3 regions of the Streptomyces sp. NPDC058470 genome follow, and region 3 is predicted to be linked to each of the others. Evidence: riboswitches for the same ligand, from Rfam matches in the RefSeq annotation. Region 3 holds a riboswitch; each other region holds the start of a gene.

Region 1 (3,267 bases), on a different contig from region 3:
AGATCTTGGCGCTGAAGGACTTCGGCGGGAAACGCTTCGGATCGAGGTCCAGGTCACGGCAGACCAGGGCCATGAGCCGCTTGCTGTCGGCGGCGTCGTAGATCGAGAACGACGAGGTGAAACCGAGCCTCTTGCTCTCGCGGCGCAGGATCCGCACGCACGCGCTGTGGAAGGTCATCACCCACATGGCGTTGGCGCGCGGGCCGACGAGGTGCTCGACGCGCTCCTTCATCTCGCCCGCGGCCTTGTTGGTGAAGGTGATCGCGAGGATCTGGCCGGGGTGGACCTGGCGCTCGCCCAGCAGATAGGCGATCCGGTGCGTGAGCACGCGGGTCTTGCCGGAGCCCGCACCGGCCACGATGAGCAGAGGGGAGCCGGAGTGCGCCACGGCCGCCCGCTGGTTCTCGTTCAGCCCGTCCAGGAGCGCGGCCGCGTCCACGACGGGGCGCGGGGCGCCGTCGCGGTAGTACGCGTCGCGGCTCGGCGGCACGTCGAAGCGGCCGCCGAACAGGTCGTCCGGAAGCGGCTCGGCCGTCCCGTCCTCGGGCGGCGGGGGCTCTTCCTCATGCGCCGCCGAGGGCTTGAGGTCCGCCAGGAAGCTGTCATCAAAGAGGCTGCTCATCGCTCTCCGAGTCTAGGCGGCCCCACTGACACCCCGCCGCCACCCCGAAAACTCGACCGGAACTCGTGACGGTACTCAGCGGCCGAGGGGCCCTCCAGGCCCGACGGCCCTCCGGAACCGCACCGTCACAGCCTGCGACCAGCCAGGCCCAAACGCACGCCTTCCCCGCCGTACGCCCTCCCGTCGTACGAATTCCAGCCCGTACACCTTCCCGCCCGTGCACATTCCAGCCGTACGAGTTCACGGCGACGCCCGCCGGGGCAGCACCCCGCCGCGACCGCCCGAAAGAGAGCGAGGACATCGCCCTCCGCGCAACTCACCCGATACCCCGCCGAATTGACGAGGGGTGACGAACCTCATGACTATGGTCACGAAAATGTATCGGGCATTTCGAACATCAACCTTCACAGAAGCCGCACGAGTTGGCTAGCGTGCTGATCAGGCCGCCCGACCCCCACCGGCGAACGTCGCCGGGCCGCGGTGGCCTCCGCCGAATTCGGTGCGCCCTCGTGGCAGCCGGAACCGGGGACCCACCGAACTTGGGGTGAATCGGTCCAACTGCCTTGTCGGGCAGAGACCGTAGGGCAACCCTTCCGAACCACCCGCCCGAACCCGACAGCTAACCCGGTAGGCGGATGATGGAAGGAGTCGCCTCCCTTGGCGTCGCAACGCAAATGGTTCCCGGGTTCGCGCGTGGCGGGCACGGCCCCCGTTCTCGCCACGGCGGCCCTCACTTCGGTGGCCCTGCTCTCCCAGACGGCGAACGCCGCGCCCTCCGAAGAGTCCGAGCCGAGCCTCGAAGAGGTCGAGAAGAAGGTCGACGACCTCTACCGGCAGGCCGAATCGGCCACCGACAAGTACAACGCGGCCAAGGAGAAGACCACCAAGCAGCGCAAGAAGGTCGACACCCTCCTCGACGACGTCGCCCAGCGCACGGAGAAGCTCAACACCGCGCGTGAGGAGCTGGGCTCGGTCGCCGCGACGCAGTACCGCACCGGGGCCGCGACCCCCGACGCCGGCTCTCTCCTGCTGGCGGACAATCCGCAGGACTACTTCGACCAGACCCAGCTGATGAGCCGTCTGACCGAACGCCGGAAGGCGGCTGTCGACGACTACGTCACGGAGCAGGCCGCCGCCACCGAGACGCGTACGGAGGCCTCCCAGAGCCTGGAGACGCTGACCACCTCGCAGAACGCCCTGCAGGCGTCCAAGACCGATGTCCAGCAGAAGCTCGCCAAGGCGCGCGAGCTGCTCTCGCAGCTGACCGTCGAGGAGAAGGCGCGGCTCGCCGCGATCGAGGAGGAACAGCGCAGGGCGGCCGAGCGCGAGGCGGCGGAGCTGGCGCAGCAGCAGGCAGCCGCCGCGGCACAGGCGGCCCAGGAGTCGTCGTCGAGCGCGACGACCGGCACCTCCTCCGGCTCGGCCACCACCGCCGACGCCGCGTACGCGACGAAGGCCGCCAAGGCCCTCTCGTACGCCCGCGGCCAGGTCGGCAAGCCGTACGTCTGGGGCGCCACCGGCCCCGGCTCGTATGACTGCTCGGGCCTCACCCAGGCCGCCTGGAGGGCCGCCGACGTCACCCTCCCGCGCGTCACCTACGACCAGGTGACCGCCGGCACGACCGTCTCCCTCTCCGAAGCCCAGCCCGGCGACCTGGTCTTCTTCTACGGCGACGTCAGCCACGTCGGCCTCTACATGGGCAACGGCATGATGATCCACGCCCCGAAGCCGGGCGCGTACGTCCGCGAGGAGTCGATCTTCTACGACGGCGAGTCGGCCATCCACAGCGTGGTACGGCCCGCGTAATCCATCGCCCGCGCGACACCTTCCGCAGGGCACGCACGCGCGTGGAGCACGTTTTCGTGTTCCACGCGTGCGTGCCCCGCGTTTTCCTCTCCCCCGCGCGCGTGCCCCGCGGGCAACCCACCCGAAGATCCTTAGCATCGGGCCCATGCCAGCCATCTCCCAGCCCCGCACCTGGTGGGCCGAGTGGCCGCCGGCCGCCGGCGCCGCCGTCATGGCGACCGGCACCATCTCGCTCGGGTTGCATCTGACCGGCTACGAGACGCTGTCCCGTGCCGCACTGGCCCTGGCGTCCGTCGCCTGGCTCGCGCTCGCCGCGGACTTCGTCGTACGGCTGGTACGGGACCGGTCGCGCTGGGCGACGGAGGCGAGCACGCCCCCCGCGCTCACCGCCGTCGCGGCGACGACGGTCCTCGGCATGCGGCTGTCCGCGCTGGGGTGGCAGGAGGTCGCCGAGGCCCTGCTGGCGCTGTCGGCCGTGCTGTGGCCGGCGCTGCTCCTCGTCGTCGTACGGCACTGGAGTCGTCGTATGCCGGGCGAGGTGTTCCTCGTGTGCGTGGCCACGCAGGGGCTCTCCGTGCTGGGCGCCACGCTCGCCGCGGCCATGGGCGCGAACTGGCTCGCGCATGCCGCGCTGGTGCTGTTCTGGCTCGGGATCGTGCTCTACGGAGTGGCGTTCGCGCGCTTCGACATCAGGGAGGTGGTGACGGGCGCCGGGGACCACTGGATCGCGGGCGGCGCGCTCGCCGTCTCGGCGCTGACCGGGGCCAGGCTCGTCGCGGCACACAACGTCGACGCGTACCTGTGGAACGGCGACGACAACGGCGTCCTGCGCGCCGTCA
Region 2 (3,267 bases), on a different contig from region 3:
TTTGACGCCGCTGGTGCCGGTCTCGATCCGGCTCACCTTCGACTGGTGCCAGCCCAGGAGGCGGGCCGCCTCGCCGCTGGTGAGACCCGCGCCGACGCGCAGCGAGCGCAGCTCGGCACCGAGCTTGCGGCGGCGTACTGCGGGACCGTTCTGCATGGCCGTACTCCTTACTCCTTCCGGGCCGCCCAAATACGGTCCTCCGTCGCAGAGTTCACCGCTTCGAGCGACAGATATATGCATATCTCGGTGGATCGCACCCGTGACAGGCCTGGTAATGGCAGTCTGGCGCGAAGCACCAGTCCGGGACCGTACTCGAACCATCCGCTCCGTGTCGGACCCCGGTCCCGTGGGAAAGGGACGACCGCGCCATGGCAGACCACCAGGAAGCATCCGTCACTCTGCCGAGCGATCCAGCCTCGGTCTCCGCGGCCCGGAAATTCGTCGCCGAAGTGCTGGCGGAATGGGGCCTGCCGAGTGACTCCGAAGTCGCCGACACCGTACGCCTGATCGTGTCCGAACTGGCCACCAACGCCGTTCAGCACACTTTCGGGCAATCACCCACCTTCAGAGTGGACGTCCGCCTCGACCGGGACGAACACCTGCGCCTCGGCGTCACCGACAGCCACCCGCGATTCCCCAAGCGACTGCCCGCCGCCGTCCAGCAGGACAACGGGCGCGGCATGGTGATCATCCGCTGGCTGACCGCGGAGTGCGGCGGCAGGCTTACCGTCCGGCCCACCCGTGAAGGCGGCAAGACCATCTCCATCGAACTGCCCTGGACGGCGCCGGCCGAGCCGGTGGTGACAGCCGGGGGGCCACAGGAGTCCTGAGGGCCGTGGAGACGGGCAGTGGCACTGTGCTCACTCTGCGGGGTCCGATCCTTCTCCTCGGCCCTCGGTGGCGGACGTGACGTAGCGCCGCACCAGCCGGGGCAGGACGCCCCACAGCATCAGACAGACAGCCAGAGTTCCCGCGCCCGCGGCGATCCCGGCGCCGCGCCCCAACGTCACGTCGACGACGAGAAGCACCGATCCGGTGAACGCCAGCATCAACACGTACAGGCCGACGTGGGTCAGCGAGGAGGCGACCCGCACGATGGCGGGTTTGGCGTTCTGCTGGAACAGCGCCCGGTGCAGGGCGGCGGGCGCCGTGAAGAGGGCGGCGGCCAGGAACGCGAGCAGCAGCGTCGTGACGTAGATGGCCCGCTGTGTCGTGTCGAGCGACGGGAAGCGCTGGGTGAAGGCCAACGTCAGCAGGAAGGCGAAGAGGATCTGCACGCCGGTCTGGGTGACCCGCAGTTCCTGGAGGAGCTCGGCGAAATTGCGGTCGGCGCGCTCCAGCGGCTTCTCGTCGCGCTCCGTGCGGGGGCGTTGTTCCACCATGGTGGACGAGTAACCGGTCCGTCCCGTTTCAAGCCCTGTTTCACGTCCCGTAGGGGGTGGCGGCGTGCGCCGCCACCCCCCACGGACGGGTCAGCTGACCCGCCCGTACCAGACGCTCTTCGTCCAGATCTTCTGGAGCTTCACGACCTCCCCCGACTTCGGGGAGTGCCAGATCTTTCCCTTCCCGGCATAGATGCCGACGTGGTACACGCTCCGGCCCGAGTGGAAGAACACCAGGTCTCCGGCCTTGCGTTTCGAGGCGGAGACATGGTGCGTCTTGTTGTACTGCGCCGCGGCCGTACGAGGCAGCTTCTTGCCCGCCTTCTTGTACGAGTAGAGCGTGAGCCCGGAGCAGTCGAAGCGGCGCGGCCCAGCGGCCCCGTACTTGTACGGGGAGCCCTTCTTGGAAGCCGCGACGTGAAGTGCCTTCGTCGCCAGGGTGGCCGCCTCGGCGTCGGATGCGACGCCCGGGACCACGAGGCTGCCGCCCACGGCGGCGATGGTGAGAGCCGAGGCCGTCCCGGCCCTCGTCCACAGCGACGGGACACGATTGAGCGCAGTCATGCGCAACCCTTCGTCAACCGCCTGTGAAGGATGACCTGTCGGATTCGGGCTGGCGAAGTAGCCCGGCCGCGTGGTGCGGCTTCACCCCAAGGACCGCCCGGATCTCTCCGGCGGCCCGTCGTGCTGGGTCCTCCACTCCTGCCGATGCACATCTGTCGACCGGTCATCCGGGCGGCGGCAGGACTCGGCGTCCGCCCGGACCGCCCCGCCGGTGCGGCGGGGGCTTGTCGTCGGAAGGGATCTTCACGCATCGATGTCGGAAAATCCGAGCGGAATCGGTGATTTGTGGGCTTACTCACCACTCACCCGTTCGGGTGGACACGCGGCCGTTCGAGCGAGTGTCCAGAGGTCCGACGACGCCCGTACCAGCAACGGAGGGCTCAGATACGCATCGACGCTACGCGCGTTGCGCAACTTCTCCGCGCCGTAGGAATGACCCGCGTCTACGCCAACCGGGGGTACACCATTCGGGCCGTTTGAAGCCCGGGCCGGACGCCTCGCGGAGGGGCGTGTACGGCGGCCCGGGGGCGTGGGTGCGTCAACGGGCCGGCGTGTGTGGCGGCCCCGGGGGCGTGGGTGCGTCAACGGGCCGGCGTGTGTGGCGGCCCCGGGGGTGGGTGCGTCAACGGACCGGTGTGTGCGGTGGCCCCGGGGGTGGGTGCGTCAGGGGACCGGCGTGTGTGGCGACCCCGGGGTGGGTGCGTCAAGGGACCGGCGTGTGCCGCGGCCTGGGGGCGGATGCGTCAACCGACCTGCGCGGCTGCGTCAATTCTCGACAACGGGCGGCAGGGCGACGCGGGCCGCCCGCCGCTCGCCGTCCAGGACGCGCAGCGCCTGTGCCAGGGTCGGGGCGTGCACCTCGCTCTCGCCCCGCTGATGCATCAGCGTGAGGGCGTCCCGCAGCGCCGTCGCCTTGGCCACCAGCGCCTGAGCGGCCCTCAGGCCTCGGTAGGTGTCACCGGGGCGGGCCGGGTTGATGCGGCCGAGCAGGTCGACCACGTCCAGGTAACGGTCTATCAACTCGGCTTCCGCGCGCGTCAGCGCGGGCAGCGGGGGTAGTTCGGGTGGGACCATCGGCCGCTCACCTCGCGCCGGGTGTGGGCAGAGGAGCCTTGCGGCTCGGGATGACCCCGTCGATCAGTCCGTACGCCAGCGCCGCCGGCGCGTCCAGGATCTTGTCCCGTTCGATGTCCGCGGCGACTCGCTCCGGACTCTGACCTGTGTGCCGCACGAGCATCTCCTCCAGCATCCTCCGAGTACGCGTCAACTCCTCGGCCCGGATGGCCAGATCAGAAGCCTGCCCCTGGATCGGCTCGGGAAA
Region 3 (3,267 bases):
GGTGTTGCTCCGTCACCCCTCCTTGTCCGACGACGAGTTGGCGATGACGGCGCGTGCGGTGGCCGGTTCGCTGGCGACCGTCACCATGTCGGGGCCGGGGACGGTCGAACTCCAGCCATGCGGCGTGACCAAGGCGACGGGCCTGGCCCTCGCCGCCCGTCACCTCGGCCTCACCTCCTCCGCCACCATCGCTTTCGGCGACATGCCCAACGACATCCCGATGTTCGACTGGGCCGCGCGGGGCGTGGCCATGGCCAATGCCCACCCGGAACTGAAGGCGATGGCGGACGAGGTGACGCTGTCGAACGAGGAGGACGGGATCGCGGTGGTGTTGGAGCGGCTCTTCGGGTAGCGGCCCTGGGTGTCCGGCTCGGATGTCCGGCCCGGTTGTCGGTGCGTCTGCTCTTGGCGGGTGCCTGTGCCCGGTTGTCGATGCGCCTGCCCGGTTGGCGGGCGGCTGTCGGTACGGCTGCCCGGTCGGCGGTGTGTCTGCCCTGGGTGCCCGCTTGCCCGGGGCAGACCCCACCCACAGTCATAGGTCCGAACTGCCCCGTCAGTAGGCCCCGTTGACGTTGTCGATCGAGCCGTACTTCGCCGCGGCGTAGTTGCAGGCCGCCGTGATGTTCGCGACCGGGTCGTAGGGGTCCATCGACGTGCCGGCCACGTGGTAGGCGGCGAAGGTCGGGTCGATGACCTGGAGAAGGCCCTTGGAGGGGGTGCCTGCGGCGGCGTTGGAGTCCCAGTTGTTGATGGCGGCGGGGTTGCCCGCGGACTCGCGGATGATGTTGCGGTAGATGCCGTCGTAGGTGCCCGGAATCCCGGACTGGGCCATGACGGCCAGGGATTCCTTGATCCAGCCGTCGAGATCGTTGCTGTAGGTCGCGGGAGCCGCCGCGGACTTGGTGGTCGAAGCGGTCGACTGCGCGGACTTCGTGGACGTCTGGGTGGTTTTCGTCGTGCCCACGGTCAGAGTGGTGCCCGGGCGAAGCAGCGCCGGGTCGGAGCCGATGACCGCGGCGTTGGCCTTGTAGAGCGCCTGCCAGCCGGCGTCCTTGGTGTGCTCCCGCGCGATCTTGGACAGGGTGTCGCCCGAGACGACCTTGTACGTGACGAGCTTGACGTCGGGGACGGCGGCCGGAGCGGCCTTCGTCGCGGCGGTTGCCTGAGCCGGGACGCTGGTCGCGGTGGCGGCGTGCGCGCCGGTCGCGCTCACCAGGGGGAGTGCGAGGGCGGCTCCGCCCGTTCCGGCGGCGACCATGCCGCGGGTGAGGTGGCTGGTCCTGGGGCGGCGGTGCTTGCCTCGTGCGGGCATGACGAAATTCCTCTCCGGCGCCTGCGAGGTGAGCTGTCGGGTTCGGGCGGGAGCTGCCCGGCCGCATGGGTGGGTGCGGCTTCACCCCTAGCCGTTCCGGTGTCCGGAACGGCGGCTTACCTGGGTCCCCCGCTCCTGCCGTGAGCGTGTGGATGGGTGGGGTTCCGGGCGGCGGCAGGATTCGGCGTTCCGCCTGGATCGACGTGAACGTATGCGAGAGCACATGTCTGGAACAAGGCCCGATTTGACGTCGTAGATCGCTTTCGCCTGCACATAGAACAGGGTGAATCGCCCGATTGTGTCCGGAATATGAAACTCAACTTACCTTTCGCGAATGGGCAATTGCGAGGCATTCCGAGGCGGGCCGAGACGTCGATCTTGTCCGGACGTGACCCATTTCACGCGACCAAGCATGAACAAAGCGGCACCGCAGGCAATCAAGGTGCAATACGGGCAACCTGTGAGGGCTGCCGACCACCGCCCTACCCCGCCGTCCGCGGGATCCTCTTCTCCCACGTCCGGTGGAAAACCACCTCGTCCCCGTCCCGGCAGATCACCTCGTTCGAGGTGATGAAGTCATCGCCGTCGCAGGTGATTTCGGAGCGGGTCTCGACCCTCGCGTCCCAGGCCAACTCCGGGCGGTGCAGACGGATCGACCACGTCGAGCGCGTGCGGGCCGACAGCGGATCCGACTCGTTGATCGTGTACGTCTCCAGCGCGTCCTCCGTGAATTCGAGGCCGTCGGGATAGACGCGGGTGCCGCCGTAACGGGGGTCGACTTCGAGGCGCCACTCGCCCTTGGCCACATCGCGCACGACGAGGCGTTCGGGGCGGGGTTCGTCCAGGGTCGCCGGTACGACCACTCCCAGGGGTTCGGACTCCTCCGGCTCCTCGAAGGCGATCGGGAACGCCGACTGCCTTGCCCGTACGGGGAGTTCGAGCGCGCTGCCCGCAGGGTCCAGGGTGAAGCCCGCCTCCGAGCCCGGCTGGGGCCAGATCCAGGGCCAGTACGCGGAGGAGACCGCGAGGCGGATCCGGTGACCGGGCGGGAACGAGTAACCGATGCCGTTCAGCTCGAAGACCACGTCCTCCGTGGAGCCCGGATTCCAGGGAACCGCCCGGTCACGGCCATGGCGCGCCGACAGGTTCAGTACGCCTCGGGTGACGAGGGTGGAGGAGCCGTCGGGGGCCATGTCGCAGAGCCGGGCGATCACTTGGCCGCGCTCAGCCTCCGACGTCAGCCGCAACCGCACCTTCGGACGGCCCAACACCCATGTCTCCTCCGGGACTTCGAACTCGAAGCACGCCGACCGACCGTCCTCCTCCCGCTGGTCCGGCGGCAGATCCGCGTCGTTCCCGAAGGGGAAGAAGCGGCCCGCGTCGACCCCCGTGTGCTGCGGGGAGCGGACCAGCACCGGTGCGCCCCGGAGGCCGTACGAGATGGGTGTCACGGAGGGGGACGGCCAGGCCCCGTCGCCCACCCAGCGGCCCGGCAAGGTGTCGTACACCGTTGCCGGACGGTGCGAGTCCATGACGTAGGAGCGCAGGAGCGGTTCCGACATGATGCCGGTGTCCCCGTCGCGCAGCCAGTGGTCCCACCAGCGCAGGGTCTCCTGGAGGAAGCCGATCGCGGGGCCCGGCGGCAGGCCTCTGTCGGGGTACTGGTGCGACCAGGGGCCGATGAGACCTCGTACGCGATCCGGTGGCAGGTTCTCGACCAGCCGCAACACCGTGTCGCGGTACGGGTCGTGCCAGCCGCCCACCGCGAGGACGGCGGCTTGGATGGCGCCGTAGTCCTCGCAGACGCTGGCGTGCTTCCAGTACGCGTTCCGGGTCTGGTGGGACAGCCAGGTGTGGAGGTACGGCTCCACCGCCGCCAGGCGTTTCACCCACAGGTCGTGCCACATCACCTCGCCGACGTGCACCGGGTCCGGCGGGCGGGCGACGAAGGCGAG

The links. Region 3 has a riboswitch for cyclic di-AMP ahead of ACFWP7_RS01460 (LysM peptidoglycan-binding domain-containing protein). Riboswitches for the same ligand answer to the same signal wherever they lie in the genome.
Region 1: another riboswitch for cyclic di-AMP. It lies ahead of ACFWP7_RS11245 (NlpC/P60 family protein); the one in region 3 lies ahead of ACFWP7_RS01460 (LysM peptidoglycan-binding domain-containing protein).
Region 2: another riboswitch for cyclic di-AMP. It lies ahead of ACFWP7_RS08425 (C40 family peptidase); the one in region 3 lies ahead of ACFWP7_RS01460 (LysM peptidoglycan-binding domain-containing protein).

Annotation. Positions count from the first base shown of each region.
Region 1 is NZ_JBHXMF010000012.1:36,195-39,461, reverse strand. Features, by position in the region: gene pcrA (DNA helicase PcrA) at 1-622, opposite strand, end outside; cyclic di-AMP (ydaO/yuaA leader) riboswitch at 1,101-1,272, shown strand; gene ACFWP7_RS11245 (NlpC/P60 family protein) at 1,280-2,428, shown strand; gene ACFWP7_RS11240 (tellurite resistance/C4-dicarboxylate transporter family protein) at 2,574-3,267, shown strand, end outside.
Region 2 is NZ_JBHXMF010000008.1:109,358-112,624, forward strand. Features, by position in the region: gene ACFWP7_RS08410 (helix-turn-helix domain-containing protein) at 1-156, opposite strand, end outside; gene ACFWP7_RS08415 (ATP-binding protein) at 369-830, shown strand; gene ACFWP7_RS08420 (DUF6328 family protein) at 861-1,382, opposite strand; gene ACFWP7_RS08425 (C40 family peptidase) at 1,473-1,946, opposite strand; cyclic di-AMP (ydaO/yuaA leader) riboswitch at 1,950-2,114, opposite strand; gene ACFWP7_RS08430 (hypothetical protein) at 2,712-3,020, opposite strand; gene ACFWP7_RS08435 (ATP-dependent Clp protease proteolytic subunit) at 3,028-3,267, opposite strand, start outside.
Region 3 is NZ_JBHXMF010000002.1:17,456-20,722, reverse strand. Features, by position in the region: gene ACFWP7_RS01465 (HAD family hydrolase) at 1-352, shown strand, start outside; gene ACFWP7_RS01460 (LysM peptidoglycan-binding domain-containing protein) at 554-1,312, opposite strand; cyclic di-AMP (ydaO/yuaA leader) riboswitch at 1,316-1,469, opposite strand; gene ACFWP7_RS01455 (CocE/NonD family hydrolase) at 1,795-3,267, opposite strand, start outside.